One region of the Rhizobium changzhiense genome, then DNA from elsewhere that is predicted to be linked to it. Evidence: predicted binding sites of a transcription regulator. Region 1 holds the regulator's gene; each other region holds the start of a gene.
The links. The regulator PhoB, encoded in region 1, activates phosphate uptake and scavenging genes when phosphate is short. The targets are predictions, from matches to a motif close to TGTCATNNANCTGTCAT.

Region 1 (7,974 bases):
AGGACGTCAGAACAAAACAGCCATTGTCTAAAGTCGGGTCGACAGCCACGGTCCAGCCGCCGACCTCTTTCCATTGGATTGTCTCGTTATCAGCCAAGCTCATTCGTGGCATCGCAGCTATGAGCGCGAGTACAAAAAACATAAGTCGCATCAACGCCCCATCCCGCTTCTTAGGCCAGAACCAATGAAGCAGAATAGGTGCACAGTGACTACCGAAAGTCGAGTCACTGTGCTGGATCATCGCTAATCTTTTGTATTCGTTCAACGTGTCCTTAACCGCGCCTACTCCGCCGGCTGGAGCTCGGCCGGCTCGAAGCGGTAGGTGGTCGAGCAGAATTCGCAGGTGACGGCGATCTCGCCGTTTTCCTGGCTGGCCTCGATCTCCTCGGCCGAAAAGCCCTTCAGCACGCCCTTGATCTTGTCGCGCGAGCAGCTGCAGCGATCGAAGACGGCGCGCGGTTCGTAGACGCGCACGCCGCGCTCGTGGAACAAGCGGAACAGCAGCCGCTCGGTGCCGACAAGCGGATCGGTGAGCTCGTCGGCGTCGATGGTTTCGACCAGCGAACGCGCTTCGACCCAGGCGTCGTCGTCGCCATGCGGGCGGCTGCCGGTGTCGCCGTCGCCGCCGTGCAGATCCGGCTGGCGCATGCGCTCCGGCGCCTCCGGCAGGAACTGGGCAACGAGGCCGCCGGCCCGCCAGCGATGGCGCGGCTTGCCGGCATCGTCACGGTCGAAAAGTTCGGCCGCGGCAAGGCGGACACGCGTCGGGATCTGCTCCGACTGGCGGAAATAGACGCCGGCAATTTCTTCCAGCGTGGTGCCGTCGAGCGGAACGATGCCCTGGTAGGGCTGGCTGAACTTGCCCTGGTCGATGGTGAAGGCGAGCACGCCCTTGCCGAGCAATTGCTCCGGCTCAGTTTCACCAGACTCGATCGCCTTGTTGAGCAGCGCCTGATCGAAACGGGCATAGGCGCGGACATTCTCCGGCGTCGAAAAATCGGCGACGAGAAGATCGACCGGGCCGTCACCCTTGGTCTGCACCGTGAACTTGCCGTCGAACTTCAGCGAGGTGCCGAGCAGCACCGTCAGCACGACGACTTCGGCAAGCAGCCGGGCAACGGGTGCGGGATAATGATGGCGCTCTAGGATCGCATCGAGCATCGGGCCGAGCTGGACGGCGCGGCCACGCACATCCAGCCCCTCTACCTGGAAGGGGACGACATGGTCATCGCCGGCGAAATCGAACTGGCCGAGGGCGGCTGCAGCTTCTGCCATGGCCTTCACTCCTAGTTTTCAGAGCGACGGGCCAGCGTGCCCTTCGCTCACGCGGTCGCGAGTCTGTGACTCGCGACATCCGATTATGGTTCAGATCGCGCCCAGGCACCAAGCAAGAATCGACTTCTGCGCATGAAGGCGGTTTTCCGCTTCATCGAAGACTACGGATTGCGGACCGTCGATCACTTCGTCCGTCACTTCCTCACCGCGATGGGCGGGCAGGCAATGCATGAACAATGCATCATTGCCGGCTTTCGCCATCAAGGCCGCGTTGACCTGATAAGGCTGGAAGACATTGTGACCCCGGGCCCGATGTTCCTGATTCATGGAGACCCAGGTATCGGTCACCACGCAATCGACGCCGGCGACCGCACGGTCGGCATCATGGCAAAGCATGATTTCGGCGCCCTCATTGCGGGCCCAGTTCAGATAGTGATCCTTGGGCTCGGAGCCAAGGGGTACGGCCATGTTCATGCGGTAGCCGAAACGCGCGGCACCCTCGACCAGCGAATGCAGCACATTGTTGCCGTCGCCGGTCCAGGCGATGGTCTTGCCCTTGATCGGGCCGCGGTGCTCTTCGAAGGTCATGATGTCGGCCATGATCTGGCAGGGATGGGTATCATCCGTCAGCGCATTGATCACAGGCACGGTCGCATGCTGGGCAAGCTCCAGCAGCCGCGAGTGCTCGGTGGTGCGGATCATGATCGCATCGACATAGCGCGACAGCACCTTGGCCGTGTCGCCGATCGTCTCGGCGCGGCCGAGCTGCATCTCGGTGCCGGACAGAAACAGCGTTTCACCACCGAGCTGGCGCATGCCGACGTCGAAGGAGACGCGGGTGCGCGTCGACGGCTTCTCGAAGATCATCGCCAGCATCTTGCCGGCGAGCGGCTTGTCGCCCGTGCCTGCCTTGAAGGCCTGCTTGCGGGCGAGCGCATCGTTCATGATCGTTCTGAGATCGGCGGATGTAACCGCCGAAAGATCGAGGAAGTGTTTAGGGCTCATATCGTCTTCTTACCTGTGCTGCGCCCGAAGGCGGCAATTTCTTCAAGCCGTCTTCTTGACCTTGGAAGCGCGGATGCTCTCGGCGGCGCGCTCGATGCGGACGAGCCCCTCGCGGGCTTCCTCGGCGGTGACCACGAGCGGCGGAAGAAGGCGGATGACGTTGTCGCCGGCGGGCACGCCGAGCAGATGGGCGGCGCGGATCGCCTGCAGCAGTTCGGCTGAGGGAACGGCAGCCTTGATGCCGAGCAAAAGCCCCTCGCCCCTGATATCCTCGATCACATCGGGATAACGATCCTTCAGCGAGGCGAGACCCTGGCGGAAGACAAGTGCTACGTCGCGCACCTGCTGGAGGAAGCCATCGGCAAGGATGATGTCGAGCACGGCGCTGCCGACGGCCATGGCAAGCGGATTGCCGCCATAGGTCGAGCCATGCGTGCCGGCCTTCATGCCGGAGGCGGCCTCTGATGTGGCAAGGCAGGCGCCGAGCGGGAAACCGCCGCCGATGCCCTTGGCGACAGCCATGATGTCCGGCGTGATGCCCGACCATTCATGAGCGAAGAGCTTGCCGGTGCGGCCGACACCGGTCTGGACCTCGTCGAGGATCAACAGCAGGTCGTTGTCGTCGCAGAGCTGGCGAAGCGCCTTCATGAACTCAGGCGTGGCAGGACGGACGCCACCCTCGCCCTGTACCGGCTCGATGAGGATGCCGGCCGTCGCCTCGGTGATCGCGGCGCGGACCGCTTCGATGTCGCCGAAAGCCACCTGATCGAAACCCGGCGCTTTGGGGCCGAAGCCTTCGAGATATTTCTCCTGGCCACCAGCGGCGATCGTCGCCAGTGTCCGTCCGTGGAAGGCGCCTTCGAAGGTGATGATATGGAAGCGCTCGGGATGGCCCTTGGAAAACTGATAGCGGCGCGCCGTCTTGATCGCGCATTCGAGCGCCTCGGCGCCTGAATTGGTGAAGAACACCTTGTCGGCGAAGGTGGCGTCCGTCAGCCGTTTTGCCAAGCGCTCCTGGCCGGGGATCTCATAGATATTCGACAGGTGCCAGACCTTGTCGGCCTGCTCCTTCAGCGCGCCGACCACATGCGGATTGCTGTGGCCGACGGAGGTGACGGCGACGCCGGCGCCGAAATCGAGATATCGCTCGCCGCTTTCGGTGATCAGCCACACGCCCTCGCCTCGCTCGAACCGCAGCGGGGCACGAGAATAGGTGTCATAAAGCGGCGTGGCTTCAGCCATTGCGCGATCTCCATCAAAGTTGCCGGGCAATGACTCCGGCTAAGGAAACAGGCCCGAGAAATTAAAAATGCCGCCTTGCGGCGGCGACTGGCACTATTTCCTTTTCGCGCTGCAATGTCAACAAAACTGCGCCCTTAGCCTATGCAGCAAGGGTGTACAGCGGCATTCTCAGTCTTCAACAGGCATTATTGCAGAAATGACACGCAGAGGCAGCAAGTTGGGGAAAACTACGAATTCGATTCATCCGGATTCATGCGACTCTTGTCACGGAGTCAGCCTCACACTAGGTTAAAGATCAATTACTAGACTGCATGCGGCGGAACTAGTCACCAAAATTGATCAAGCGTTTCTTGTTTCGGAGCTCCCGGGACAACGGTGAGGGATTCTGCCATCACCAACGCAAAAGGTGGAGACAGGGCATGAACTGGACAGACGAGCGGGTCGAGAAACTCAAGAAGCTTTGGGCCGAAGGACTGAGCGCCAGCCAGATCGCTGCGCAACTCGGCGGGGTCAGCAGAAACGCGGTCATCGGCAAAGTGCACCGGCTAAGCCTTCCGGGCCGCGCCAAGGCCGGCGGCACCAACACCGCGGCGCGAACGCCGAAACGCAATACATCGGCGCCGCGCGCGCCGAACTACGCCTCCCGGATCACCACCCGCACCGTTACCCGCCAGCAGGGCGCGACGATGCTGAAGGAAGAGATCGAGATCGAAACGATCGAGGAAATGGAATACGTGCCGAGAGGCAATGTGGTGGTGCCGATTTCGCGCCGCCTCGGCCTGACGGAACTGACCGAGCGCACCTGCAAGTGGCCGGTCGGCGATCCGCTGAAGGACGACTTCCACTTCTGCGGCTGCGAGTCCCCCGACAATTCGCCCTATTGCAGCTATCACCAGAAGCTTGCCTACCAGCCGGTCAACGAACGCCGCCGGGCGGCAGCGCGGGCAAGCTGAACGCGGGCAGCCATCGTCAGAATGTAGAAACGGGCCGAGTGGCCCGTTTTCTTATGCGCGGATGGAAGCTCAGGCTTCCCTCCGTCATGCTCGGCCTTGTGCCGAGCATCTGATCACCTCAACTACTTGAGGGAAAACCGTTTATTTTCAGTTGCTTAATTTGGCGTGCGCAGATCCTCGGCACAAGGCCGAGGATGACGTCGCGGGCTTTGCCAGGGCTTTGTCAGCAGGCTCAGATGGAAGCCCTCAGGCTTCCATCGAATAACCGGCGCCGCGGACGGTGCGGATAACGTCCTGCATGTTGGAAAAATTCAGCGCCTTGCGCAGGCGGCCGACATGGACGTCGACGGTGCGCTCGTCGACATAGATATCGTGGCCCCAGACGCCGTCGAGAAGCTGCGAGCGGGAGAAGACCCGGCCCGGCGACGACATCAGGAATTCCAGCAGGCGGAATTCGGTGGGGCCAAGGCGGACTTCGCGGGTCTTGCGATGGACGCGATGGGTCTCGCGGTCGAGCTCGATGTCACCGCATTTCAGCACCGTCGACAACACCTCGGGACGGGCACGGCGCAGCATTGCCTTGACGCGGGCAACGAGCTCGGGGGTCGAGAAGGGCTTGACGACATAATCGTCAGCACCCGTCGACAATCCGCGGACGCGCTCGCTTTCCTCGCCGCGCGCCGTCAGCATGATGATCGGCAGGCGCTCGGTTTCCGGCCGCATACGCAGGCGCCGGCAGAGCTCGATGCCGGAGACGCCCGGCAGCATCCAATCGAGGATGAGAAGATCGGGCGTGCGCTCCTGAAGCCTCATTTCGGCTTCGTCGCCACGAAGGATGGTATCGACCTCGAAGCCTTCCGCTTCGAGATTATAGCGAAGAAGCACGCTGAGGGCTTCCTCGTCTTCAACAACTGCAACTCTCGGGATCATGCGTCTCGATCTCCTCGCGCATGATCCTTAAACCAGGGTGATTTAAGCAATGCATCCTGCGCAAATTCAGAAATTGGCTGCGACCTCTTTGCGCGCCCGGACGGGCGCGCACGCAATTGACTGGTGTGGGCGCTATTCGGTGACCGCGCCGACGGTGTTGGCGCTGTCGTCCTTCGGACGATCGCCTTCCGGCTGCGCACCTGTCGCCATGTAAAAAATCGTCTCGGCGATGTTGGTGGCATGGTCGCCGATGCGCTCGATATTCTTGGCGCAGAAGAGAAGATGCGTGCAGCTGGTGATGTTGCGCGGATCTTCCATCATATAGGTCAGGAGTTCGCGGAACAGCGATGTGTACATCGCGTCGATCTCGTTGTCGCGTTCACGGATCGCATTCGCCTTGTCGGCTGAACGATTGGTGTAGACGTCGAGCACTTCCTTGAGCTGGACGAGCGCCAGTTCGGACAGATGCTCGAGGCCGCGGGCAAGCTTGCGGGGAACGCCGGTGCTTTGGACGGCGATGACGCGCTTGGCCGTGTTCTTGCCGAGGTCGCCGACACGTTCGAGGTCGGCGGCGATGCGGATCGAACCCATGATTTCACGCAGGTCCGAGGCCATCGGCTGACGGCGGGCGATCGTGACGATCGCCTTATCGCCGATTTCGCGTTCGGCGTGATCGAGGATCACATCGTCAGAGATGACCTTCTGCGCCAGCGCGGTATCGCCGTTGACCAGCGCCCGCACGGATTCGCCGACCATCTGCTCGGCCAGGCCGCCCATTTCGGAAATCCGCCTGGACAGGAACTTCAAATCATCATCATAGGCAGAAAAAATATGTGTCGATGCCATGGGGCTTTATCCTCGAATAACGGGAAGGCTTGGTGTCGCCAAAATCAGCCGAAGCGACCCATGATGTAGTCCTGGGTGCGCGGATCGTCGGGATTGGTGAACATCTTGTCGGTGTCGTTCTCCTCGACGAGATTGCCGAGGTGGAACATGGCGGTGCGCTGCGAGACGCGCGCGGCCTGCTGCATGGAGTGGGTGACGATGACGATCGTGTAGTTCTCGCGCAGCTCGTGGATCAGTTCCTCGACCTTGGCGGTGGCGATCGGGTCGAGCGCCGAGCAGGGTTCGTCCATCAGGATGACTTCCGGGCTGACGGCGACGGCGCGCGCAATGCAGAGGCGCTGCTGCTGGCCGCCCGAGAGACCCGTCCCGGATTCGTGCACGCGGTCCTTGACCTCGTTCCAGAGGCCGGCGCGCTGCAGGCTGGTCTCGACGATCTGGTCGAGATCGGCCTTCGACTTGGCAAGACCATGGATGCGCGGACCGTAGGAGACGTTTTCATAGATCGTCTTCGGGAACGGATTCGGCTTCTGGAAGACCATGCCGACGCGGGCGCGAAGTTCGACGACGTCGATATCGGGATCATAGACATCGTCGGTGTCCAGCGTGATCTTGCCGGTGACGCGGCAGCCGTCGATCGTGTCGTTCATGCGGTTGAGGCACCGCAGGAAGGTCGACTTGCCGCAGCCGGACGGGCCGATCAGGGCGGTTACGGTGTTTTCGCGAACGTTCAGGTTCACATCGAAAAGCGCGCGCTTCTCGCCGTAGTAAACCGAGACATCCTGGCCGATCATCTTATACGGGACGTTGCTCATCTTCTGATCCAGCGCCTTCTCAACTGCAGCTTCCGTCAACATGTTCATGATCTTGTAACTCCGTTTACCAGCGGCGCTCGAAGCGACGACGCAAGAGGATGGCGCCCATGTTCATGACGATCAGGAACAGGAGCAGGACGATGATGGCACCCGAAGTACGCTCAACGAAGGCACGTTCGGCCTCGTTGGCCCACATATAGACCTGTACGGGCAGAGCGGTCGAGGGATCGAGCGGTGTCGTCGGCGCATTGGCGACGAAGGCGACCATGCCGATCAAGAGCAGCGGCGCGGTTTCGCCGAGCGCGTGCGCCAGGCCGATGATCGTGCCGGTCAGGATGCCGGGCATGGCGAGCGGCAGCACATGGTGGAACACCATCTGCATTTTCGAAGCGCCGAGGCCGAGCGCTGCGGCGCGGATCGACGGCGGCACGGCGCGCAGTGCCGCACGCGTCGCGATGATGATCGTCGGCAGGGTCATCAGCGTCAGCACCAGGCCGCCGACCAGCGAAGCCGAGCGCGGCAGGCCGATGAAGTTGATGAAGACGGAAAGACCGAGCAGACCGTAGACGATGGAAGGGACCGCGGCGAGGTTGTTGATGTTGACCTCGATCAGGTCCGTCAGCTTGTTCTTCGGCGCAAACTCCTCGAGATAGATCGAGGCGGCGACGCCGATCGGCAGAGAAAGCACGAGCACGATCAGCATCAGGTAGAGCGAGCCGATCAGGGCGACGCCCAGGCCTGCGGCCTCCGGACGGCTGGAATTGCCGTTGACGAAGAGGCCGGTGTTGAACTGCTTGTGGAGAGCACCGCTCGCCTTCAGCTCGTTCATCCAGCCAACCTGCTTGTCGTTGACCTTGCGGTTCTTCTCATCGACCAAGAGGTCGATCTGGCCCTTGTTGGCGCTGTCGACA
Region 2 (7,974 bases), 440 kb from region 1:
TTCTACGATCCGCGCGAGGGCGAAATCCTGATCGACGGACAGGACATCGCCCACATCACCAAGAAGTCGCTGCGCCAGCAGCTCGCCTATGTTTCGCAGCAGCCCTATCTGTTCGAGGGCACGATCCGCGACAATATCCGCTATGGCCGGCCGGAAGCGACCGATGCCGAGGTGGAAGAGGCCGCCCGGCTTGCCTATGCGCATGACTTCATCTCGGCACAGCCGCAGGGTTACGAGACGCCGGTCGGCGAAAACGGCGTGACGCTTTCTGGCGGCCAACGCCAGCGACTATCGATCGCGCGCGCTTTGGTGCGCAATGCGCCGATCCTGCTTCTTGACGAGGCGACCTCGGCCCTCGACACCGAATCCGAAGCGGCCGTGCAGAAGGCGCTCGACGAGGCGATGAGCGGACGCACCGTCGTTGTCATCGCCCACCGGCTTTCGACCGTGGTGCGGGCCGACAAGATCATCGTGATGCAGCAGGGTCGCGTCGTCGAGGAAGGCAATCACGAGACGCTTGCGAAGGTCAGCGACGGTCTTTACGCTCGCCTCAACAACCTGCAGAGGCCTTCGGCCTCCGATTCAAACTGATCTGGCGAGACTGACATGAGCGATGCTGCGATGAAACTGGTGGTGGTTGGCGCAGCAGGACGCATGGGGCAGACGTTGGTCCGGCTCATCCATTCCATCGAGGGCGTCAAGCTGCATGCTGCGGTCGAGCGCGCCGGCTCGCCCTTCGTCGGCAAGGATGCCGGCGAAATCGCCGGTCTCGGCCCGACCGGCGTCGTCATCGGCGACGACCCGCTCCAGGCCTTCCTGCATGCCGAAGGCGTGCTCGACTTCACCTCGCCTGCCGCAACGGTGGAATTCTCAGGCCTCGCCGCGCAAGCCCGCATCGTCCATGTGATCGGCACGACCGGCTGTTCGGACGACGACAATGCCAGGATCGCCGCGGCGGCCCGGCATGCGCGCGTCGTCAAATCGGGCAATATGAGCCTCGGGGTCAACCTGCTTGGCGTGCTCGCAGAGCAGGCAGCGCGTGCGCTCGATTCTGTCGACTGGGACATCGAGATCCTGGAAATGCACCACAAGCACAAGGTGGATGCGCCCTCCGGCACTGCCCTTCTCCTCGGCGAGGCCGCGGCAAAAGGGCGCGGCATCGATCTTGCTTCGAAGTCGGTCCGGGTGCGCGACGGCCATACCGGGGCCCGCGAGGCGGGTACGATCGGCTTTGCGACGCTGCGCGGCGGCTCCGTCATCGGCGAGCATTCCGTGCTTTTTGCCGGCGAAGGTGAAATCGTCACCCTTTCGCACAGTGCGGCCGACCGCTCGATCTTTGCGCGCGGCGCCATCAAGGCGGCCCTCTGGGCGCGTGACAAGAAGCCGGGTCTCTATTCCATGCTCGACGTGCTCGGGCTCTCTTCCTCATAACGATACTACGGAGGCATATTCATGAGCGGTACCCTCGTCCTCGTTCGCCACGGTCAGAGTGACTGGAACCTGAAGAATCTCTTCACCGGCTGGAAAGATCCCGATCTGACTGAGCTCGGCATCCAGGAAGCCAATGCAGGCGGCGCGGCGCTCGCCGAATACGGTATCAAATTCGACGTCGCCTATACCTCGGTGCTGGTGCGTGCGCAGCACACGCTGAAGCTCATTCTCGACAAGGTCGGCCAGCCCGATCTCCTGACGATCCGCGACCAGGCGCTGAACGAGCGCGACTACGGCGATCTCTCCGGCCTCAACAAGGACGATGCACGCGCCAAATGGGGCGAGGAACAGGTGCATATCTGGCGCCGTTCCTATGACGTGCCGCCTCCCGGCGGTGAAAGTCTGCGCGACACCGGCGCCCGCGTCTGGCCCTACTACCTCACCGAAATCCTGCCGCGCGTGCTCAGAGGCGAGAAGGTGCTGGTCGCCGCACACGGCAATTCGCTGCGTTCACTTGTCATGGTGCTCGACAAGCTGAGCAAAGAAGGTGTGCTCGCCCTCAACCTCGCGACCGGCGTGCCGATGGTCTACACGCTGAAGGCGGATTCTACCGTCGCTTCCAAAGAAGTGCTCGGCGACATGTCGGGCGCACATTGATCTCAGCTGATCTTTCCCCGCTACGGCGGGGAAAGGCGCTCAGTTCTCGATCGTGAACTGCACCCGGTCGGCCGCAAAGCGGCTGATCGAATATTGCACCGGCACGCCGTCGAGATCGGTATTCATCGCCTTGGCGATCAGCAGGATCGCGCCGGGGGTGAGTTCGAGATCGGCCATATCGGCTGCATCGGCATGGGCGGCCGTCACCTCGGTGGTCGCCCTGATATAGTCCGCCAGACCGAGCTCCGCGAAGGCCTTGGTGATCGATTCCCGCTTGCGATAGGCCTCGCCGATACCGGCAAAGCGCTTGGCGGGAAACCAGCTCGTCGCCCTTGAAACCGGCCGCTTGTCTGCCTGGCGCAATGTTTCCAGGCGGATCACCTGTTCTCCCGGCTTCAGGCCCAGCCAGCGGGCAATCTCGGTACTCGCCTCCTCCTTCGCCTCATCGAGCAGAAGGCCGCGCATTTCACGCGCCTGATCGCCGATGCCGGCGGTAAAACGCGTGCGGCGGGTGATCGGGAAGTTCAGCCGCTCCTTGCGTTCGATCAGCGTGCCGCGACCTTGCACCGCACGCACGATCCCCTCCTGCGCCAATGCCGCCAAAGCGCTGCGCACGGTATGCCGGTTGACACCGAATTGCAGGGCCAGGACCGTTTCCGGCGGCACCATTCCCGTTTCGTCATAGGCTCCGGTGCTGATCGCCTCACGAATCCGATCGGCGATCTGACGCCAGAGCGCCACGCCGGTTTGCCTTTGCACCTGCTTCAATCCCGCCATTCCGCCCCTGCCCGTCCATTTAACTCTCGATGTCATACGCTTGTCACGACATCGATTTAGAGCTAAATGTATCTTGTATGGTTGTCTATATCAATAGACATTTTAAGGGAAGCGGCGATGATATCAGCGGACAGGACAGACGCTGCGTCACAGACGGCATCCGGGCGCAAACGCGCCGCCGATCTGCTGGCGCGCGCGGAGCGCAGCGAACTCCAGGCGGTCTGGGACGCATTGCCGCAAAAGCCCGCGGCGCATCCGGTGCGCGGGCCGGAGACCGGGCTGGTGATGGTGCGTGGGCGCATCGGCGGCGGCGGCGCGCCCTTCAATCTTGGCGAAGTGACGGTGACGCGGGCCACGGTCCGGCTCGACTCCGGCTCGGTCGGCCATGCACAGGCGCTCGGCACCGACCGTGAGAAGGCCCGGCTTGCGGCGATCTTCGATGCGCTCTGGCAGGAGGAGGCGACGCAGGGTTTCGTCGAACAGGCACTGCTTTTACCGGTTGCCGAGCGGATCGCCGATGCCGAACGCCGCAAGGCGGACGAGACGGCGGCAACCCGCGTCGATTTCTTCACCATGGTGCGGGGAGATAACTGATGGGCCTGAACACAGAAGCTCTGACCGGCGGCTTTGCCGAGCCGGTCTTCCATGCCCAGAGCGTCTTCAAGATGCTGATGGACGGCATGGCCCGCCCCGGCACGATCCAGACGGTTCAGCCCGACGTCGCTCCGCCGGCACCGCTCGGCATCGCCGCCGGCACCATCGCGCTGACGCTTTGCGACCACGACACGCCCGTCTGGCTTTCCCAGGGACTGGCGAAATCCGCCGTGCCGGAGTGGCTCGGCTTCCATACCGGCGCGCCGTTGACCGGCGAAAAAGCCGAAGCGCGTTTTGCCTTCACCGAGGCCGGCATCGCCCTTTCCTCCTTCGGCCTCTTTGCATCAGGTACGCAGGAATATCCCGATCGCTCGACCACCCTCATCATCGAACTCGCCGAACTCGAGGGCGGCCGCAGGCTGGCGCTGATGGGTCCGGGCATCCAGAGCGTGACGGAGATCGCGCCTACCGGCCTGCCGGAGACCTTCCTGCGGCTCTGGACCGAGAACCGTGCGCTCTTTCCGCGCGGCGTCGACATCGTGCTGACGGCGGGCAAGCGTTTCCTCTGCCTGCCGCGCACTACCAAGATCACAGCAACGGAGATCTGAGCTCATGTATGTTGCCGTCAAGGGTGGCGAGACCGCCATCGCCAATGCCCACCGCCTGCTGGCCGACCGCCGCCGCGGCGACCGTTCGCTGCCGGCGATCGGCATCGACCAGATCGTGGCGCAGCTCGCGCTCGCCGTCGACCGCGTCATGGCCGAGGCCTCGCTTTTCGACCGCACGCTCGCCGCACTTGCCGTCCGCCAATCGCGGGGCGACATGATCGAGGCGATCTTCCTGCTGCGCGCCTACCGCACGACACTGCCGCGTTTCGGCTATTCCAAGCCGCTCGACACAGCTGAGATGACGATCGAACGCCGCATTTCGGCGACCTACAAGGATCTGCCGGGCGGCCAGCTTCTTGGGCCCACCTTCGACTATACCCACCGCCTGCTCGATCCCTCGCTGCTTTCGGACGAGGCGGTCGAGACGCCCGCTCAGCGCGCCGCCGAGACCGGCCGTGTCATGCGTGTCTCCGAGATTCTCGGCGAAGAGGGCCTGATCGAGGCCGACGGCGACATGCCGGAAGATCACGAAATCGGCGACCTGACCCGCGAGCCGATGGAATTCCCGATGACCCGGGATCTGCGCCTGCAGGCGCTTGCCCGCGGCGACGAGGGTTTTCTACTGGCGCTCGGTTATTCCACCCAGCGCGGCTATGGCCGCAACCACCCCTTCACCGGCGAAATCCGCATCGGCGAGGTCGAGGTGGAATTCGATGTGCCGGAACTCGGTTTCGCCGTCTCGCTCGGCACGATCCAGATCACCGAATGCCAGATGGTCAACCAGTTCAAGGGTTCGGCCAAGGCGCCGCCGCAATTCACCCGCGGCTACGGCCTGGTCTTCGGCCAGAGCGAGCGCAAGGCGATGGCGATGTCGCTCGTCGACCGGGCTCTTCGAGCCGAAGAGCTCGGCGAGGATATCACCGCACCGGCACAGGACGAGGAATTCGTTATCTCGCACTCCGACAACGTCCAGGCGACGGGCTTCGTCGAGCATCTGAAACTTCCGCATTATGTGGACTTCCAGGCCGAACTCGATCTCGTCCGCCGCATGCGCCGCGAATTCGAAGCCGCCCGCAACGGTGGCGAAGACATGAAGGAAGCCGCCGAATGACCGATCTGGCCAGCTACAACTTCGCCTATCTCGACGAACAGACCAAGCGGATGATCCGCCGCGCCATCCTGAAGGCGATCGCCATACCCGGCTACCAGGTGCCGTTCGCCTCGCGCGAAATGCCGATGCCCTATGGCTGGGGCACCGGCGGTGTGCAGGTGACGGCCTCGATCATCGGACCGGGCGACGTGCTCAAAGTCATCGATCAGGGTGCCGACGATACGACCAACGCCGTTTCCATCCGCGCCTTCTTCCAGAAGGTCGCCAATGTCGCGGTGACGACGCATACCAAGGATGCAACGATCATCCAGACGCGCCACCGCATTCCCGAAGAAAAGCTCGGACCCGGCCAAGTGCTCGTCTACCAGGTGCCGATCCCCGAGCCGCTGCGTTTTCTCGAGCCGCGCGAGACCGAGACGCGCAAGATGCACGCGCTCGAAGAATACGGCCTGATGCATGTGAAGCTCTACGAGGACATCGCCCATAACGGCCGCATCTCGCGGACTTACGCCTATCCGGTGAAGGTCCATGGCCGATATGTCATGGACCCGTCGCCGACGCCGAAATTCGACAATCCGAAGATGCATATGTCGGACGCGCTGCAGCTCTTCGGCGCCGGACGCGAGAAGCGCATCTATGCGGTTCCACCCTATACCGACGTCGTCAGCCTGGATTTCGAGGATTATCCCTTCGATATCCAGCGCTTCGATAAACCCTGCGCCCTTTGCGGCGCCGAGGAGGTCTATCTCGACGAAGTGGTTCTCGACGATAAGGGCGGGCGCATGTTCGTCTGCTCCGACACCGATCATTGCGAAGACCGCCGCGCGCACGGCCATGCCGGCGAGATGCTGGCCCGGGAGGCTGCAGAATGAGCGATACTCCGCTTCTCAAAGTCCGCGACGTTTCGAAATTCTACGGCAACCGCATCGGCTGCCGCGACGTCTCCTTCGAGCTCTGGCCCGGCGAAGTGCTCGCCATCGTCGGCGAGTCCGGCTCCGGCAAGACGACGCTGCTCAACTGCCTCTCCACCCGGCTGCTGCCGAGCACCGGCAGCGTCGAATATCACATGCGCGACGGCAGCTACCGCGACCTCTATCGTATGAACGAGGCCGAGCGGCGTTTCCTGATGCGCACCGACTGGGGCTTCGTTCACCAGAACCCGGCCGACGGCCTGCGCATGACCGTCTCTGCCGGGGCCAATGTCGGCGAACGGCTGATGGCGATCGGCGACCGGCACTACGGCAAGATCCGCGCTTCGGCGATCGACTGGCTCGAACGTGTCGAGATCGACGCCGACCGCATCGACGACCAGCCGCGCGCCTTTTCCGGCGGCATGCGCCAGCGACTGCAGATCGCCCGCAACTTGGTCACCGGCCCACGCCTCGTCTTCATGGACGAGCCGACCGGCGGCCTCGACGTCTCGGTGCAGGCGCGCCTGCTCGATCTCGTGCGTGGCCTCGTCAACGATCTCGGTCTCTCGGCCATCATCGTCACCCATGATCTCGCCGTCGCCCGCCTGTTGTCACACCGGATGATGGTGATGAAGGACGGCTACGTCATCGAGCACGGGCTCACCGACCGCGTGCTCGACGACCCGCGCGAACCCTATACGCAGCTGCTCGTCTCCTCGATCCTGCAGGTCTGAGCAATTCGAAATGGCACAGCGTCCTTTGCGCGTCTCGCGCGGCGCTGTGGGTCCGAAACCAAGGAAGAAGAAATCATGGCAACGCCCCTCGTCGTTTCCGAAGTCTCGAAGAGCTTCACCATGCATCTGCGCGACGGCATCAAGCTACCCGTCGTTTCCGACGTCGCCTTCTCGGTTGCGTCAGGCGAATGCGTCGTGCTCGGTGGCCCATCGGGCATTGGAAAGAGTTCGCTGCTCAAGATGATCTACGGCAACTATGCCGTCGACACCGGCCAGATCCTCATTCGCCACGACGGACGCATCGTCGATCTCGCTTCCACTGATCCGCGCACCGTTCTCAACGTCCGCCGCAATACGCTCGGTTATGTCAGCCAGTTCCTGCGCACCGTGCCGCGCGTCGCGGCGATCGACGTGGTTGCCGAACCGCTGGTGGCACGCGGCGAGGACGCCGTCACGGCACGGGAAAAGGCGGGCGCCCTGCTTGCCAGGCTCAATCTGCCGGAAACGCTCTGGCAGCTTCCGCCCGCCACCTTCTCCGGCGGCGAGCAGCAACGCGTCAACATCGCGCGCGGCTTCATCACCGAGCACACGATCCTGCTTCTCGACGAGCCCACAGCCTCGCTCGATGCCAGGAACCGTGCCGTCGTCGTCGGCATGATCGCGGAAAAGAAGAAGGCGGGTGTGGCCCTTCTCGGCATCTTCCACGACGAAGAAGTGCGCGAAGCCGTCGCCGACCGTATCCTCGACGTCCAGCAATTCTCACCCAGAAAGATCGCTGCATGAGCCGCAAGCTGGGCATCGAGCCCTACTTTCATGAAACGGCCTCCGTCAGCGAATCCACTTTCGGGCGCTATACGGAGGTCTCTGAACGCTGCCGCATCAGCGAGGCCACCTTCGGCGACTACTCTTACATCATGCAGGACGGCTCGGTCTGGTGTGCGACGATCGGCAAGTTCGTCAATATCGCCGCCGCCGTGCGCATCAACGCCACCAACCATCCGACCTGGCGCGCAACACTGCACCATTTCACCTATCGCGCCGCCGACTACTGGCCGGACGGCGACATGGAAACGGACTTTTTCGCCTGGCGGCGCGCAAACCGCGTGACGATCGGCAACGACGTCTGGATCGGTCACGGCGCGACCATCCTG
Region 3 (7,974 bases), 150 kb from region 1:
CGTCCAGTCTGGCCGGACAACGGCGCTCAGCTGACGAAGGCGATCAGATTGCCGTCGGGATCGCGAACAATGAAAGTCTGGGCAACCCCATGGCTCGATTCTCAAGCCCTGATGGAACGGGACCTCAGCTCTCGTATATTCCAGGAACAGTGCTTTGGCGTCGTCAAGCGTGATGGTTGCCGAAAGCGCGTCTTCCTCATGAAGCCGGAAATCCGGATGGAGAAAAGGCATGTCGACTGAGCGAAGATTGAGCCGCGCCGCACCCCGGAAGACCTGAGCATAGAAGGCGGGCTCGCCATAGGCGAAGGCAAGCTCAAAGCCGAGCTTGCCGATATAGAATTCACAGGAGCTGCCGATATCCCGGACGAAGAGTTGCGGTTGCGCGTCGATGAATGTCGGTGTCGAAACTTTTGATTGTTGAGGCGTGTTCATCAAGGTCAGTCCCTGTTTCAGCGCCGTCCAGCTTTCGAAACCTTCCTTTGCCGCAACGAGCTCCTGCGCATCGGCGAGCTTGAACGCGCAGTCGAGAATCTGCCGATCGTCCAGGCCGCTGTAACGGGGGAGCCACCGCCGGATTTCGGCGGCGACAGGATGATACCTGTTCTGATGCCAACGTTTATAGAGCTTGGCTCTCTTGCGGAGGTTTTCGAAATTCGACATGGCGCATGGTTGAGATGTGTGGGCGGGCATAGCCCAGCCGGCACAATGCCGATGCGCCCCACGGAAAACGCGATGTCAGGATGAAGGGATGGCGGGGGATCGTCAAGCCTTACAACGCCGCGCGTTTTTTCAGACGCGCAAAGGACGCTGCAACACTTTGAATTGCCGGCGGTCCTTGGCGTTTAGCTCGCGAAGCGGCCGGCGTCGGCGCCGTAATAATTCAGGTAGCGGTCCGAAATGCTGGAGATCGGCAGCACGATCAGCACGTCGGTCGTGTTGAAGGCATGATCGACGACCGCGTGGGAGCCGACCATCGCACCGAGGCGCAGATAGCCCTTAATCAGCGGCGGCAGGGCCATCAGCGCCCGCTTCGGGTTGATGGCCTCGACCGGCATCAGGTCCATGTTGCGGGCCAGATGCGGCAGGGCGCCGACGGCCCATTCGTTCTCCGCCAGCACATTGTGGTAGAGGAAGGACAGCGCCAGCGCGTGGCTTTCGAGATAGACGCCGGGGAAAGAGGCGCAGCCGAACATGGCGCTGACGCCATGCTTCAGGGCGTAGGCCCAGTTGCCCTGCCACAGGAGTTCGACGGTGCGCTTGGTGCGGTATTCCGGCAGCACGCAGGAGCGGCCGAGCTCCATGAAGCGCTTGTCCGGATGTTTGGCGATAAGGCCCTCGATTTCGAATTCGGAAGCCGAGTAAAAACCGCCATTGGCGATGGCGACATCCTGGCGCAACAGCCTGTAGGTGCCGACGATCTGGTCTTCGGGATCGCCCTCGATCGAGCGGTCGAGAACGAGTAGATGATCGCAGACGGCGTCGTAGGCGTCGACATCGCGCTGGCGGCGCATGGCGTCCAGCGGCAGCTGCGCTTTCATTTCGTCGACGAAGACCCGGTAGCGCACGGCCTGGGCGGCATCGATCTCGCGTGCCGTGCGGGCAAGGCGGGTCTCCAGATTGCCGATGCGGCCGAGGATATCGCCGTCCTTCTGTACAGCAGCCGTCGAGGGCCGTGCTGCCTCCGCGGTGGTGTCACGATTCAGGATGTCGATGGCGGACATGACGATTCTCCCGTTGCCGGCTTATCGACGCCATAAAACACTTCTCTACGACAGGAAAGTGACATTTTGAATTTCCAAGCGCAAGAAGCGTGCCGGTTTCCGAGGCGCTCAGCGCGCCTCTGCCCGACGGGCGGAAAGGGCGGCGACTGCCTGAACTTCGGTCAGCAGCCGAACCGGATCAACCGGCTTTATCATGACGCGGTTGGCGCCGTTGAGCAAGACTTGGCGGCGCGATTCGTCGCTCTTGTCGGCAGTCAGCACGATCACCGGCACAGAGGCGAGATCGAGCCGCCGCTCGTGGCCGCGCAGGCGTCCCAGCATGTCGATGCCGTTGCCGCCAGGCATCGAGAGATCGCTGATGATGATATCGGGCCGGGCATTGGCCTCGCAGAGCGCGCAGTCGAGCAGCGCCTCGAAATCTTCGACATGGCGCACCTTATGCCCGCCCTTTTCCAGAACGACACGCACCAGCATGGCATTGATCGGATCGTCTTCGCCGAGCAGGATGCTGAGCCCACTGGCGGCAACCAGCGTCTCCGCCACTGAAAGGCCGAAGCCCGGCTGGTTGTCGTTCAACGCGTCGCGCTTCTCCATGCCGCGCATGCGCCCGCGCAGCACGTCGATCAGCGACTGTTCGCGCAGCGGCCGGATGAGCCAGGCATCGAAGAGGTCGAGCGGATGGGCGCTGCGCTCTTCCGGATTGACGAGCAGGACCTTGCGCAAGCCAAGTGCGGCGATTTCGGCGCGATCGGCAAGATGGGCGGAAAATTCCGCCGACATGCGATGGTCGATGATAATATCGGTCGGCCGCTTTCCGTCCTTCGCCAGCTCGAGCAGTGTTGCCCGCGCCGTCTCGCCGTCGGCGACGAGATGGCAGAGGCCGCCGAGCGCGGTGATGGTTTCGGCGATGGCGGTGCGCGCCGCACCTGTCGGCGCCAAAAGCACGACACTGTTGCCGGCAAGCAGCGTGTTTCGCCGGTCGGGGCGCTCGCTGCCGATATCGATGGGGAAGCGGATGGTGAATTCGCTGCCTCTGCCCTTTTCGCTGGCAACCGTCAGCGCGCCGTTGAATTCGCGCATGATGCGGGCGGAGATCGCAAGGCCGAGCCCGGTCCCGCTGCTCTTGTCGGCAACGCTCCCGCCCTGCTCGAACTCGCCGAAGACGCGCGCCTGCTCCTCCGCCGTCATGCCGGGACCGCTATCGGTGACGGTGATCGATAGGTCGTCCGCGTCGAGCGACACGCGGATGAAGACGCCGCCAACCTGGGTGAACTTCACGGCATTGCCGATGACGTTGAACAGAACCTGGCGCAGCCGCGCCGGGTCGAAGCTCATATTTTCGGGCACGTCGGATGACACGGTGGCGCCGATCTCGATACCCTTTTCATGCGCCCGGTGGGCGAGCATCTCGACGACGCTTTCCAAGAGCTTGCGCAGCGATTCCGAGCGCGGATGCAGCGCGAAGCGGCCGACCTCGATCGTGGAGAAATCGAGCAGGTCCTCGACCAACTGCGTCAGTGCGTGGCCGGATTGGCGGATATTCGCCAGATAGTCCTGCTGCTCCTGCGTCAGCCGCGTCTCGGCGAGCAAGTGTGTCATGCCGAGGATGCCGGAAAGCGGCGTGCGCACCTCGTGGCTGACGGTGGCAAGCAGCCTCGATTTGGCGGCGCTGTTATATTCGGCCTTCTGGCGGGCCTCCTCGCGGCCCTGCGCGATCAGCCGCTCGTCGGTCACGTCGCGGGCAACGCTCTGCAGCAGCAGACGGCCGTTCGCCGGGTCGCGAGTGACGACGTCGCGCCAGAGGAAGATACGCTGGCCCTCCGGCGTCGAGATCTCGACATCGTAGCAATGCGGTATCGGACCCGGGCGGAAGGCAAGCCCGATCTCCTCGCAGGTGCGTCCTTCCGGACGCAACCGCCCGGTCAGGCGGCGAAAAGTATCGTTGGCGGAGATGATGCGCCGGTCCATGGTGCGGCCGACCGTAATATCGCCGAGCACGTCGTGCACGTCGGCGAACAGCTTTGCGCCGGCGTTCCAATCCGGCATGGGTTGACCGGGGCGCTGCCCGGCCCTGCGCGAGCGAACCATCAGCAAAGCATAACTGGCGATGACGGCAAGGCCAAGAACGACGAGACCGCCCGAAAGCAGCAGCGGATCGCCGGCATGGGCAAGCAACATCAGGATCGTTGCGGCAAGAAGGCCGGCGCCGCCAAGCCAGTAGAACAGCAGGCGCCGTGTCGGTGCAGGCCCGCCCTGGCGGTCATCGGCACCCCGGGGTGCCGCTGCGTTCGGCCGTGAGAAGACCGCCTCCATCCGCTTTTCATGCGGCTTGGCGGCGGGTCCACCGAAGGCGGCGGACAATCTTTCCTGCAACTGTCCCAGGTTCTGCATGCTATCTGGCTAACATGAGGCCCGTTCCGAATGCCTTCAGGATTTCGATAAGATTTTAGCGGCCGGCCTTTTTCGGCAACAGCAGCTCGTCGAGAATGACGCAGCCGGCCCCGATGGTGATGAAACTGTCGGCGAGATTGAAGACCGCGAAGGACCAGCTCTCGGTATAGAAAAGAATGTAATCGATCACATGCCCATAGGCGAAGCGGTCGACGAGATTGCCGATCGCGCCTGCGATGATCAGCGCATAACCGAGATGGGCGATCCAGCGATCCTTCGCCGTGCGGTACCACAGCCAGATGACAAAGGCGACGATGACGAGCCGCATGCCGACGATGAACCAGCCGTCCATGCCGGACAGCATCGAAAAGGCGACGCCGAGATTGTAGGTCCGGTAGAGCGCCAGCATCGGAACGACGGGCACTGCCTCCTGCAGCGGCAGGTAATGATCGACGGCGATCTTGACGGCTTGGTCGATCAGAACGGCGACGACGATGAAGAAGAGGATCGGCGCTGGGCGCGAAAACAGCGCCGGGCGTGCATGCGTCTGTTCGGTCATTTGCCCTCGGCAAGTGAGAGGAGATGCCGGCGTACCTCGAAAAGCATGACGGCGGTGGCGACGGCGAGGTTCAGTGAATCGGCGCGGCCCTGCTGCGGAATGCGGGCAAGCGCGTCGGCCTCTTTCGCCAGTTGCTCCGGCAGGCCGGATTGCTCGTTGCCCATCAACAGCACGACGGGCTTTTTCCGGTAGTCGATCGTCCGGTAATCGACCGCGCCGGCAAGATGCGTCGCGACGACGGAAACGCCGGCCGATTTCCGCCAGGCGATGAATTCCTCAGGCGTCGCCCGCGCGACCGGAACGGCAAAGACCGAGCCCATGGTGGCGCGTACCGTTTCGAGCGAGAAGGGATCGGTCGTCTCGCCGAGGAGAATGATGCCGGAAGCGCCGGCCGCATCGGCGGTACGGATGATGGTGCCGAGATTGCCGGGGTCGCGCACCCGGTCGAGCGCCACCCAGGTCTCGCCATCCCTCGGCCGGATATCCCGGAGCGGCTTCCAGCGCTGCTCGAAGATGCCGACGACCATCTGCGGATTGTCGCGGCGGGTGATCGAGGCGATCACCTTTTCGCTGACCTCGAGCACCAGTCCGCCCGAGGCGACGGTCCTTGCCGCCATCTGCTCGACCAGCGGCTTGCCCTTGGCGGCCTTGGCATAGACGAGCGTGCGAATCGCCCAGCCGAGTTCGATCGCATCGATGACGAGCTTCAGTCCTTCGGCCAGGAACGTCCCGCTTTCCTCGCGCGATTTCTTGTTCGTCAGCGCCTTGATGTCCTTGATGATCGGGTTGGCGAGCGAGGTCACTTCCTTCACCTGCCCGACCCTGCGCGGTCCCTGATCGTGGAAGTCCTTGCTCATTTCGGCACCCAGCGGGAAAAGAGGGAGGTGGAAAGCGCGCGGCCCTGCGTTTTGCCGTCGGTGCCGGCTTCGCGAATCACCAGCTCGCCGGATTCGACCACGCCGCCGGCGCCCCGCATCGTCTCGCGCATCAGCTCGTGGATCGAATAGAAGCTGGCGCGGATCGAATAGGCCGTCAGCACCAGGCCCACTGCCTTCGGCGACAGGATCTCGCGGCAGACATCGAGCATCAACGGCAGATGCTCGAAAAGATGCCAGACTTCGCCATTTGGGCCGCGGCCGAATTTTGGCGGATCGGTGAGGATGATATCGTACTGGCTGCCGCGGCGCTCCTCGCGCAGGATGAATTTCATCGCATCCTCGCAGATCCAGCGGATCGGCAGCTTCTCCATGCGCCCGAGCGCCTGGTTTTCCCGCGCCCAGCCGATCGCCTTCTTCGAGGCATCGACATGGGTGACCTCGGCGCCGGCTGCGGCGGCAACCAGCGAGGCGACGCCGGTATAACCGAAGAGGTTCAGCACTTTCAGCGGTCGGCCGGCCCTTTCGACCTGCTCTTTCATCCAGCTCCAGTGCACGATCTGTTCGGGGAAGACGCCGACATGGCGGAAGGAGGTGAAGCGGCCGAGGAAATCGACGCCGAGCAGATTGAGCGGCCAGGTCTCGCCGAGCGCCTCCTTCGGAAAGCGCCAGCGGCCGGTGCCTTCCTCGTCGGTATCGCCAGTGAAGGCGGCATCGACCTTTTCCCAAACGTGCGCGGGCAGCGAAGGCCGCCACAGCGCCTGGGCCTCCGGGCGGATGATGCGATAGGGGCCGTATTGCTCGAGCTTTTCGCCGTTGCCGCTGTCGATAAGGTGGAAGTCGCCGGCGCCGAGCGATTCGAGGATGACAGGCACGCGCTCAGCCGGACGCTCGCCGCTGCGCGTCATCAGAGGGCGCACGACGGCGGCAGGCGCAGCAGCCTCGCGGCTCGCCGCAGGCCGCGCGAGCGGCTTCGGCGGCCGCCCTGTCCGATCGCCCCTGCGGCTTTCACCGGAAGGACCTGATGTTTTCTTCTGGCCCGGCCGGCCTTCTCTCTGTTTCAACGTGTTCTTCCGCGTCTCTGTCGGGGTGTCTTATCGGCTTTGCGTCCGCTCCAGCGTCGCGCGTCTTGAAACGCGCAAATCGCACTGCGGCACTTTGAATATGCAGTAGCCCAGAAAAGCGGGGCGGATCAACTGCGCCGCCGGCCAAGCCCGGGCAAGAGGAGAGGGATCTCCCCGATGCGGCGCCTATTTCAAGCCCTCGGAGGCCTGCGTGCGAAGCCAGCTTTCCGCCGCATAGAGGGCTGCGACATGCATAGACTGCATGATGACGGCGCCGGACTGCAGTTCGCCGAGGATGGCAGCAAGATCCGCAAACAGCAGCTCGACCTTCTCTCCGGGGTCGAAAGACGGTTCGCCGACCCGGCTGAGACCAAGCGCCAGCCAGCTCGTCACCAAATTGCTGTGGCTGGCGGCATTCGGATAGGAGGTGAGCAGCTTGACGAAGGTCGAGGCTTCATAGCCGGTCTCTTCCCGGAGTTCGCGCTGGGCCGCCGTCATCGCCGGATCGCCGGTCTTGCTGTCGCCGGGTTCGAGGCTGCCGGCGACCAGACCGAGCACGATCTCGCCGCGGCCGTGCCGATATTCCCGTGTCAGCAGCACGCGCCCGTCGGGCATGACTGGGATAACGTTGATCCAGTCGGGATAGTCCAGCACATGGAAGGGCGCGACGACGGTTCCATCGGCGGTGACGCAATCGTCGCTCCGGATCCGGATCCATCGATCCTCATAGGTGATGCGGCTTGCCGTCACGCTCCAGGGCTTCAGTTCGTCGTTCATCGGCCCCATCCCTTATGTGCCAGATCGCAACCGGCAGATAACATTCCGTGCCGCCTTGGCAAAGCGCTTTCCCGCTGGGATAAGATGAGCGAATCGAAGATGGGGTCGTCAAATGGATTTCACCGGCGAAGAACGCATCGCCGCGCCGCGGGACATCGTCTGGGCAGCACTCAACGATCCCGAGATCATGCGCGACTGCATTCCAGGCTGCGAAGGCATCGAGCGGCTGTCGCCTGATGTCTTCGAGGCGACCATCAAGGTCAGGTTCAGCCTGCTGTCAGCCACCTTCCACGGGCTGCTGACGCTTTCCAATGTCGATGCGCCGAAGAGTTACACGTTGTCGGCCGAAGGCAAGGGCGGTCTTGCCGGCTTCGCCAGGGGGAGTGCCGATATCGTGCTTGAGGAAAGGGGTGCCGAGACCATCCTGCACTACCGGTCGAAGGCCGAACTCGGCGGCAGGCTCGCCCAGCTCGGCGCGCGTCTGCTCGATTCGACCTCGCAGAGGCTCGCCGAAGGTTTCTTCTCGGATTTCAATGCTGCCGTCGTCGCCAAAATGGCGGCCGGTTAGGCTTGGCGCAGATTGAGGC
Region 4 (7,974 bases), on a different contig from region 1:
CGCGGCCAGTGGGATTCGACCGGCACCTTCAACTCAGGCAATGCGGCAATGGCGATCTCGGGTCCCTGGGAGCTCGACCGCATGAGCCAGGAAGCGAAGTTCGACTGGGGCGTCACCCTGCTTCCGGTCCCGAAGGAAGGGGCTGAACGCTCGTCGGCCATGGGCGACTTCAACTGGGCGATCTTCGCCACCAGCAAACATCCGGCCGAAGCCTTCAAGGCGCTCGAATTTTTCGCCTCGCAAGACGACAAGATGTTCAAGAATTTCGGCCAGCTTCCGGCGCGTTCCGACATCTCGATCCCCGAGACCGGCCAGCCGCTGAAGGATGCCGCCCTCAAGGTCTTCCTCGAACAGCTGAAATACGCCAAGCCGCGCGGCCCGCATCCGCAATGGCCGAAGATCTCCAAGGCGATCCAGGACGCCATCCAGGCGGCACTCACCGGCCAGATGAGCCCCAAAGACGCGCTCGACCAGGCAGCCGACAAGATCAAGGCAGTACTAGGCTGATCATTGGCTGCGAGCGAGCCGCTTGCTCCCTCTTCTCCCCCGGCGGGGAGAAGAGGAACCCGGAAGCAACGCGTCTTTTAACCGGATGAACCTCGGTTCATCTCATCATTTCCTCCCGGCAGGGGCCGTCTTCCGCATCATGCGCCAGGCGGCCCCGTTCGGAGCATCGGAGGACGCATGAAAAGGATCCTGATGAGCGTCAGGGACGGTCGCGGTTTCGATATCGTGCTGGTCGCCTTCCCGCTCAGCTTTCTGTTCCTGATGGCGGGGCTGCCGCTGATCTACAATGTCGTGATGAGCTTCCAGGAGGTCGACATGTTCAGCCTCGGCACCTTCTCGCGTCCCTTCGTCGGCTTCAAGAATTATACCGACCTCTTCGCGCAGCCAGAAACGCTGCCGATCCTCTATAATACCGTCATCTTCGTCACCGGCTCCATCGCCGGCCAGTTCCTGATCGGCTTCGGCCTGGCGCTGTTCTTCTGGGTCAATTTTCCCGGCGCCTCATGGATGCGCGGCCTGTTCCTCGTCTCCTGGGTCATGCCTGGCCTCGTCGTCGGCGCCATCTGGAACTGGATTCTCTCAGGCGATTTCGGCGTGCTGAACTTCATCCTGAAAGAAAGCGGCATCATCTCCGGCAACATCTTCTGGCGCTCGGACCCGCATTATTCGCTCTATGCCGTCATCATCGCCAATATCTGGCTCGGCACCTCGTTCAACATGATCCTGCTCTCCGTCGGCCTCGCCGGCATTCCTGCCGATCTCTTTGAGGCGGCCGAACTCGACGGCGCCAATGTCTGGCAGCGCTTCTGGACGATCACGCTGCCAATGATGCGCTCGACCATCGGTGCCATCATCGCACTCGGCCTGATCTTCACCCTGCAGCAGTTCGATCTTTTCGCCGCGATCACGTCGGGCGGGCCGAACAATTCGTCGAATGTCACGCAATACTGGGCCTGGGATCTCTCCTTCCGCCAATACGACTTCGCCAAGGGCGCGACGATCTCCGTCATCATGATCGTCTTCGTCATGTTCGCGTCGGTCGTCTATGTCCGGTCCACGCGCCACGAGGTGCGCGGATGAATACGACGAACCGCGACCGCCTGATGCTCGCCATATCGATCGTCATGGCGGCGATCTATCTCTTCCCGCTCTACTGGATGTACATCACCGCGCTGAAAAGCGGCTCGGAGATGTTCGCGACGCCGCCGAGCTTCTGGCCGGCGGCACCCCAATGGGGCACCTATGCCGCTGTCTGGGAAAGCCGCAATATGGGCCGCTACCTCTGGAACTCGCTGGTCATCGCTCTCGGCTCCGTCGCGCTCATCACGCTGCTCGGCGTCGGCTGCGCTTATGTGCTCGCCAGATACCGCAACGTCTGGGTGGATATCGGCCTGTTCCTGATCCTGATGCTGCAGGTCCTGCCGGCATCGCTGATGATCACGCCGATCTTCGTCGGCTTCTCGCAGATCGGTCTGCTTTCCACTCCGCGCCTTGCCGTCATCATCGCGGTCGCGGCAAAGAGCATGCCCTTCTTCGTCATCCTGGTGCGCGCCACCTTCATGAGCGTTCCCCAGGAACTGGAGGAAGCGGCACTCGTCGACGGCAATTCACGCGTCGGCGCCTTCTTCAACATCGTGCTGCCACTCGCCCGCAACGGCATCCTGGTCAGCGCCATCCTGATCTTCATGCAGGCCTTCGGCGAATTCGTCTATTCGAAGTCGATGATCCAGGCGGCCGAGCTTCAGCCGGCAAGCGTCGGCCTCAACTCCTTCATGGGGCCGAACACCAACGAGTGGAACAACATCATGGCCTACGCCACGATGTATGTGACGCCAATCCTCGCCATCTTCGTTCTCTTGCAGCGCCGCATCGTATCCGGCCTCACCTCTGGAGCCCTCAAATGACCACGCAGATCGAGCTCAGCGGCGTCAACAAATATTACGGCGCCTTCCACGCCCTGAAGAACATCGACCTTTCGATCGCCAAGGGCACCTTTGTCGCACTTGTCGGCCCGTCGGGCTGCGGCAAGTCCACGCTGCTGCGCTCACTTGCCGGCCTCGAAAGCATTTCGTCGGGCGATCTCAGGATCGCCGGCGAGCTGATGAACGGCGTGCCGCCGCGCAAGCGCGACGTCGCGATGGTCTTCCAGTCCTATGCGCTCTATCCGCATATGACGGTCGAGGAGAACCTGACCTACAGCCTGCGCATCCGCGGCATTGCCAAGGCAGAGGCCAAAAAGGCCGCCGAGGACGTGGCGGCGACGACAGGTCTTTCGCATCTCCTGAAGCGCTATCCGCGCGAGCTTTCCGGCGGTCAGCGCCAGCGCGTCGCCATGAGCCGCGCCATCATCCGCCATCCCAAGGCCTTCCTGTTCGACGAGCCGCTGTCCAACCTCGACGCCGCACTCCGCGTCCACATGCGTAAGGAAATCCGGTCGCTGCACGACCGGCTGCACGCAACCTTCGTCTACGTCACGCACGACCAGGTCGAAGCGATGACGATGGCCGACCATGTGGTGGTGATGCGCGATGGCATCATCGAACAGCAGGGTGCGCCACTGGACCTCTACGACCGCCCGGCAAACCGCTTCGTCGCCGGTTTCATCGGTTCGCCGGCCATGAATTTCATTCCCGCGATTGCCGCGGAAGGCGGCAAGAGCCTTATCCTGGATTTCGGCGCAGTGAAGCAGACGCTTGCGATCACCCGCGCCATCGAGCCTGGGCGTAAGCTCATCGCCGGCATCCGGCCGGAGCATATCGGCGTCGTCGAGCCTGGACATGGCAGCTTCGATGTGCCGATCGCCTTCGTCGAATCGACCGGCTCGTCAACCTTCATCGTCGCAGAGACCCAGCCGGAACTGACGATCGTCGAGACGCGCCGCGACAGGGTCAAGGCAGGAGATATGATCGGACTTTCGGTCGATCCGGACCAAATCCATCTCTTCGACGCGTCGACGAATCACCTGGTATAAGCTCATTCGAGCAGCCGGTCGGGCAGGGGTTTCAGCGGGTAGGCCTGCCAGAAGAAGGTGTCGGCGGCCGCCTGATCATAGGAGAAGTTGCGCGCCTCTTTGATCTTGCCGTTCTCGATGCGGAAGGCGAGCACCCAGATGGTGTCGACATTGGCCAGGCCGTCTCGTCCCGACCAGCCGCGATGCATGTCGATCACCCAGTACTCGTCGGCCGTCAACGCGATCAGCTCGGCGCGGAAACCGGCCTTGCCCAGCTGCTGGAAGAATGCCGCCACTTCTTCCTTGCCGCGTTTGACGCCGGCCAGCGGATGATGGCCGGGAATGTGCCATTCGATATCGTCGGCGAAGAACGCGGCGACACGGCTCATGTCGCCGCTGCCGTAGGCGGCGTAGTAGTCGGTGATGACCTTGCGGTTTTCTTCCGGGCTTGCGGCTATGACGGTTCCTCCGGAAAAGAGTGCGACTGAAACGAAGAGTGCTCGAACGAGCGATGGTCTGCGCATGCGGATCTCCTTGAAGGTATATTGGAATGAGAGTGGCAGGCCGGATCAGCCCGGCTGCCCGGCGCGTTCCGCGGCCCTGTTGACCAGAGTCCGGTCGCCGGTCTCGTGGGCGGGCGTCATCACCAGCCGGGAGACTTTCCAGGTGCCGTCGATCTTGGTGAGGTCATATCGATAATGTCCCATCAGTACCCAGCTCTCCGCGCCGATCCGATGGACTGCCTGGAAATCGGCCTCGGCCACCGCTGTCGGGCCGGCACTTTCGATGATGGCGTGGTTGCTGACGAGATGCAGCGTGCGATCGAAGCCCGGCAGAAAGGCAGACCATTGCCGGATGACGGCTTCGGCCGGCTGGGTGGTCGGCTCGCCGCCCCAGAGGCCGGTGTAATCCAGCGTCACCGTGTCGGCGAAGGCGCCGCGCACGCGGTCCCACTGGTGGCGGTCGGCGCCAGCGGCAATGTCGGTAATGGCATCGATGATGGCCACCCGGTCGTCTGGACCGATCGGCTCGGCCCTGGTGGTAAACGACGCCAGCAACACGCCGGCTGCCGCGGTGAGAACGAGGGTTTTCATAGTCATCTCCTTGTCAGCTATCAGGAGCCTCTGTTGATCCGTTCGAAATGCGCGGCCACGGCATCGGCCGCCCGCGTGACATGCTGGGGATTGTCGTAGAAGTCGAACTGGGTGACGCCGTCGAGCCAGATTTCGGACGCATCACCATGAAGGCGCGCCAAAAAGGCATGTGTGCCTTGCGGAACGGCGGCCGCTTCCGAGTGGACGATCAGCGTCGGTTTGTCGAGGCGGTCACCGGTGGCAACCGAGTCATAGGTCAGCCATGGCTCCCAGGAGGCGAGATTAAACTTGTTGTCATATTGCGGGGTGAGGCCGCGAGTGGGCTCGGTATAATAGGGGATCTGGTACATCAGCGCCGTGCTGTCATTGGCGCTTGCGGCAACGATCATCCGGGGCTGGCCGTTGCGCTCGGCTTCCTCAGCCTCGCGGGACGTGGCGATCAGCCTGGCGACGCCGTCCGCGCCGCCATAGATCCGCTCGACGATCGCCTTGTCATGCAGCCAAGGCGCCACCAGCGATATGGCGGTGAAATCGGGATTGCCCGAAGCCGCCGCCGCCATATAACCGGCCGAGGCGCAGATGCCGAGACCGGCGATCTTGCCGGCATCGATTTCCGGCAAGGTTGCCATGAAGTCGGCCGCCGCCACGATATCATCGGTCTTGGCCGCCGGATCCTCCTTGAAACGGATATTGCCGCCAGACTGGCCCCAGCCGCGGAAATCGAAGGCGAGGGCAATGAAGCCGCGCTCGGCCATCTCCTCCGCGTAAAGGCCGGACATCTGCTCCTTGATCGAGGTCCAGGCGCCAGTCACCAGAACGCCGGGGCGCTTTTCGCCCGGCTTGTAGTCGGCCGGGAGATAGAGCGTGCCGGCAAGCGTCACTCCCTCGTTCTGGAAGGAGACGGGACGCGTCTCGATGCCGGCCGCAAAAGCCGTCGAATGCAGCAGGGCTGCCCCAATTGCAGAAAGGGTCGATAGTCTCATCGAAGATTTCCTCGCCGTCACCGCCGGTTTAATCAGGTACGAGGAGGAGTTTCGCAGCATCGGCGCGCAGGCGCCGGAGCGATACTTGGCATTTATTATGTGTTTATTGTCATTCTGGGTCGGAGCGCTATCGTCTGCGAAACGCTGCCGGCGTGAGCCCTGTACTGCGCCTGAAATGCCGACCGAAGCGGGACACGTCGTCATAACCCACGCGGATGGCGACGGCGGCAACCGGAACGCCCGTGGTCCTGAGCAGCACCTTGGCCCGTTCCATTCGCTCACGGATGACATATTGTAGCGGCGACGTGCCGAGCGCCGCGGTGAAGATGCGCACGAAATGGAACCGGCTCATTGCCGCCTCGGAAGCCATGTCGTCAAGGGAAAGATCCTCGGCAAGATTGTCATTGATATATGCCAGTGCACGGCGCAGCCGCCGGTCCTCGACCCCAATGGATGACAGCGGGGCAGGCGAGAGCAGCTGAGCTAAATGTGCTGCAACCGCAAGGTGCATCGTATCGCGATAGAGGGATTGCGGTGCATCCCGAAGAGAGGCCGCGTGACGGACGAATTGAACCAGCAGCGGATCGAGGCTGCCGACGACGGGATTGAAGACGGCCCTGTCGAAACCGACATCCTTGAGCAAGGCGTCCGACAGATCCACCCTCAGAAACGAGAGCTTATCGTCATATTCGCAGGTGCCCGACGAACCGGCCGGCAGAATCCAGCCGTCGCCGGCACGCAGCGGCACGACCCGCTTACGATCGGAACCGACGGCGATGCGGTGCCGGGCCTGATCAACCAGAAATAAGCCGATGGCCAGCCGGGGAATCGCGAACGCACCACCGCCAGCAGGCAGATCCAGCCTGCCCGCCGTCAACCAATCTCCGCTCGAAACTCCTCGCGGTCCGCTCATGGGACAAATCTAATTTGTCACGCCGGGAATTCAACCATGCAGATTTCGGCTGCCTTGGCGCCGGAAAGCAATTGTTATTAGCCGCAAGACGAAGAAAGCCCGATAGCGAGAGCCGGGGAGCCGCCTCACGCGGTGAACGGCTGTTGTGTCGCAAGTATTACAATTTTATGACGCCCATGGAATAAACGCGAAGAAACCCACGATCCGTTCAATGTCATGGAACGTTGAAAAAGTGGTCATCGCGCTGCAATAATCGCGGTTCAAACAGCCCCGCACAAATGGGGGCTCCATGCGAAAGAAAAACGTTCTCATCATCGTCGTTGACCAATGGCGAGCCGATTTCGTTCCGCACGTTCTGCGTGCCGACGGGAAAAACGATTTCCTGAAGACGCCTAATCTCGACCGGCTCTGTCGCGAGGGCGTGACCTTTAGGAACCATGTGACGACCTGCGTTCCCTGCGGCCCGGCCCGTGCGAGCCTGCTCACCGGCCTCTATCTGATGAACCATCGCGCCGTGCAGAACACGGTGCCGCTCGACCAGCGCCACCTCAACCTCGGCAAGGCGTTGCGCGGCGTCGGCTACGACCCGGCGCTGATCGGCTATACGACGACGGTGCCGGATCCGCGCACCACTTCGCCAAACGATCCGCGCTTCAGGGTGCTTGGCGACTTGATGGACGGCTTCCATCCAGTCGGCGCCTTCGAGCCCAATATGGAGGGTTATTTCGGCTGGGTGGCACAGAACGGCTTCGAGCTGCCGGAGCATCGTCCTGATATCTGGCTGCCCGAGGGCGAAGATGCCGTTGCCGGCGCCACCGACCGTCCGTCACGCATTCCGAAGGAATTTTCGGACTCGACCTTCTTCACCGAGCGGGCGCTGACCTATCTCAAGGGCCGCGACGGCAAGCCCTTCTTCCTGCATCTCGGTTATTACCGGCCGCATCCGCCCTTCGTCGCCTCTGCTCCCTATCATGCCATGTACCGGCCGGAAGACATGCCGGCGCCAATCCGCGCGTCCAACCCGGACACTGAGGCTGCACAACATCCGTTGATGAAATTCTATGTCGACAGCATCCGCCGCGGCTCCTTCTTCCAGGGCGCCGAAGGGTCAGGTGCGACGCTCGACGAAGCGGAACTGCGCCAGATGCGCGCAACCTATTGCGGCCTGATCACCGAGGTCGACGATTGCCTTGGCCGGGTCTTTAACTATCTCGATGAGACCGGACAGTGGGACGATACGCTGATCATCTTCACCAGCGACCACGGCGAGCAGCTCGGCGATCATCACCTGCTCGGCAAGATCGGCTACAACGATCCGAGCTTCCGCATTCCGCTGGTCATCAAGGACGCCGGCGAAAATGCACGCGCCGGTGCGATCGAAAGCGGCTTCACCGAGAGCATCGACGTCATGCCGACCATTCTCGACTGGCTCGGCGGAAAGATCCCGCACGCCTGTGACGGCCTGTCGCTGCTGCCCTTCCTGAGCGAGGGCCGGCCGCAGGATTGGCGTACCGAATTGCACTACGA

Region 2: the regulator PhoB is predicted to act here: its motif matches at 2,896-2,912, upstream of phnF (phosphonate metabolism transcriptional regulator PhnF).
Region 3: the regulator PhoB is predicted to act here: its motif matches at 1,769-1,785, upstream of olsB (l-ornithine N(alpha)-acyltransferase).
Region 4: the regulator PhoB is predicted to act here: its motif matches at 6,604-6,620, upstream of pehA (phosphoric/sulfuric ester hydrolase PehA).

What each region holds. Positions count from the first base shown of each region.
Region 1 covers NZ_JABFCQ010000001.1:1,300,339-1,308,312, forward strand. The annotation lists gene G9X68_RS06500 (hypothetical protein) at 1-151, opposite strand, end outside; gene G9X68_RS06505 (Hsp33 family molecular chaperone) at 283-1,275, opposite strand; gene argF (ornithine carbamoyltransferase) at 1,366-2,280, opposite strand; gene G9X68_RS06515 (aspartate aminotransferase family protein) at 2,323-3,522, opposite strand; gene G9X68_RS06520 (GcrA family cell cycle regulator) at 3,942-4,475, shown strand; gene phoB (phosphate regulon transcriptional regulator PhoB) at 4,722-5,405, opposite strand; gene phoU (phosphate signaling complex protein PhoU) at 5,538-6,251, opposite strand; gene pstB (phosphate ABC transporter ATP-binding protein PstB) at 6,296-7,111, opposite strand; gene pstA (phosphate ABC transporter permease PstA) at 7,128-7,974, opposite strand, start outside.
Region 2 covers NZ_JABFCQ010000001.1:1,737,502-1,745,475, forward strand. The annotation lists gene G9X68_RS08755 (ABC transporter ATP-binding protein) at 1-591, shown strand, start outside; gene dapB (4-hydroxy-tetrahydrodipicolinate reductase) at 607-1,431, shown strand; gene G9X68_RS08765 (2,3-bisphosphoglycerate-dependent phosphoglycerate mutase) at 1,453-2,088, shown strand; gene phnF (phosphonate metabolism transcriptional regulator PhnF) at 2,128-2,865, opposite strand; gene phnG (phosphonate C-P lyase system protein PhnG) at 2,983-3,459, shown strand; gene phnH (phosphonate C-P lyase system protein PhnH) at 3,459-4,067, shown strand; gene G9X68_RS08785 (carbon-phosphorus lyase complex subunit) at 4,072-5,178, shown strand; gene G9X68_RS08790 (alpha-D-ribose 1-methylphosphonate 5-phosphate C-P-lyase PhnJ) at 5,175-6,050, shown strand; gene phnK (phosphonate C-P lyase system protein PhnK) at 6,047-6,823, shown strand; gene phnL (phosphonate C-P lyase system protein PhnL) at 6,899-7,606, shown strand; gene G9X68_RS08805 (DapH/DapD/GlmU-related protein) at 7,603-7,974, shown strand, end outside.
Region 3 covers NZ_JABFCQ010000001.1:1,447,472-1,455,445, reverse strand. The annotation lists gene G9X68_RS07255 (VOC family protein) at 1-660, opposite strand, end outside; gene olsB (l-ornithine N(alpha)-acyltransferase) at 843-1,721, opposite strand; gene G9X68_RS07245 (PAS domain-containing hybrid sensor histidine kinase/response regulator) at 1,830-4,112, opposite strand; gene lspA (signal peptidase II) at 4,168-4,671, opposite strand; gene G9X68_RS07235 (TrmH family RNA methyltransferase) at 4,668-5,528, opposite strand; gene G9X68_RS07230 (class I SAM-dependent methyltransferase) at 5,525-6,610, opposite strand; gene G9X68_RS07225 (NUDIX hydrolase) at 6,797-7,387, opposite strand; gene G9X68_RS07220 (SRPBCC family protein) at 7,500-7,955, shown strand.
Region 4 covers NZ_JABFCQ010000007.1:196,102-204,075, forward strand. The annotation lists gene G9X68_RS28395 (ABC transporter substrate-binding protein) at 1-507, shown strand, start outside; gene G9X68_RS28400 (carbohydrate ABC transporter permease) at 685-1,587, shown strand; gene G9X68_RS28405 (carbohydrate ABC transporter permease) at 1,584-2,411, shown strand; gene G9X68_RS28410 (ABC transporter ATP-binding protein) at 2,408-3,478, shown strand; gene G9X68_RS28415 (nuclear transport factor 2 family protein) at 3,481-3,981, opposite strand; gene G9X68_RS28420 (nuclear transport factor 2 family protein) at 4,027-4,551, opposite strand; gene G9X68_RS28425 (alpha/beta hydrolase) at 4,572-5,534, opposite strand; gene G9X68_RS28430 (AraC family transcriptional regulator) at 5,662-6,411, opposite strand; gene pehA (phosphoric/sulfuric ester hydrolase PehA) at 6,737-7,974, shown strand, end outside.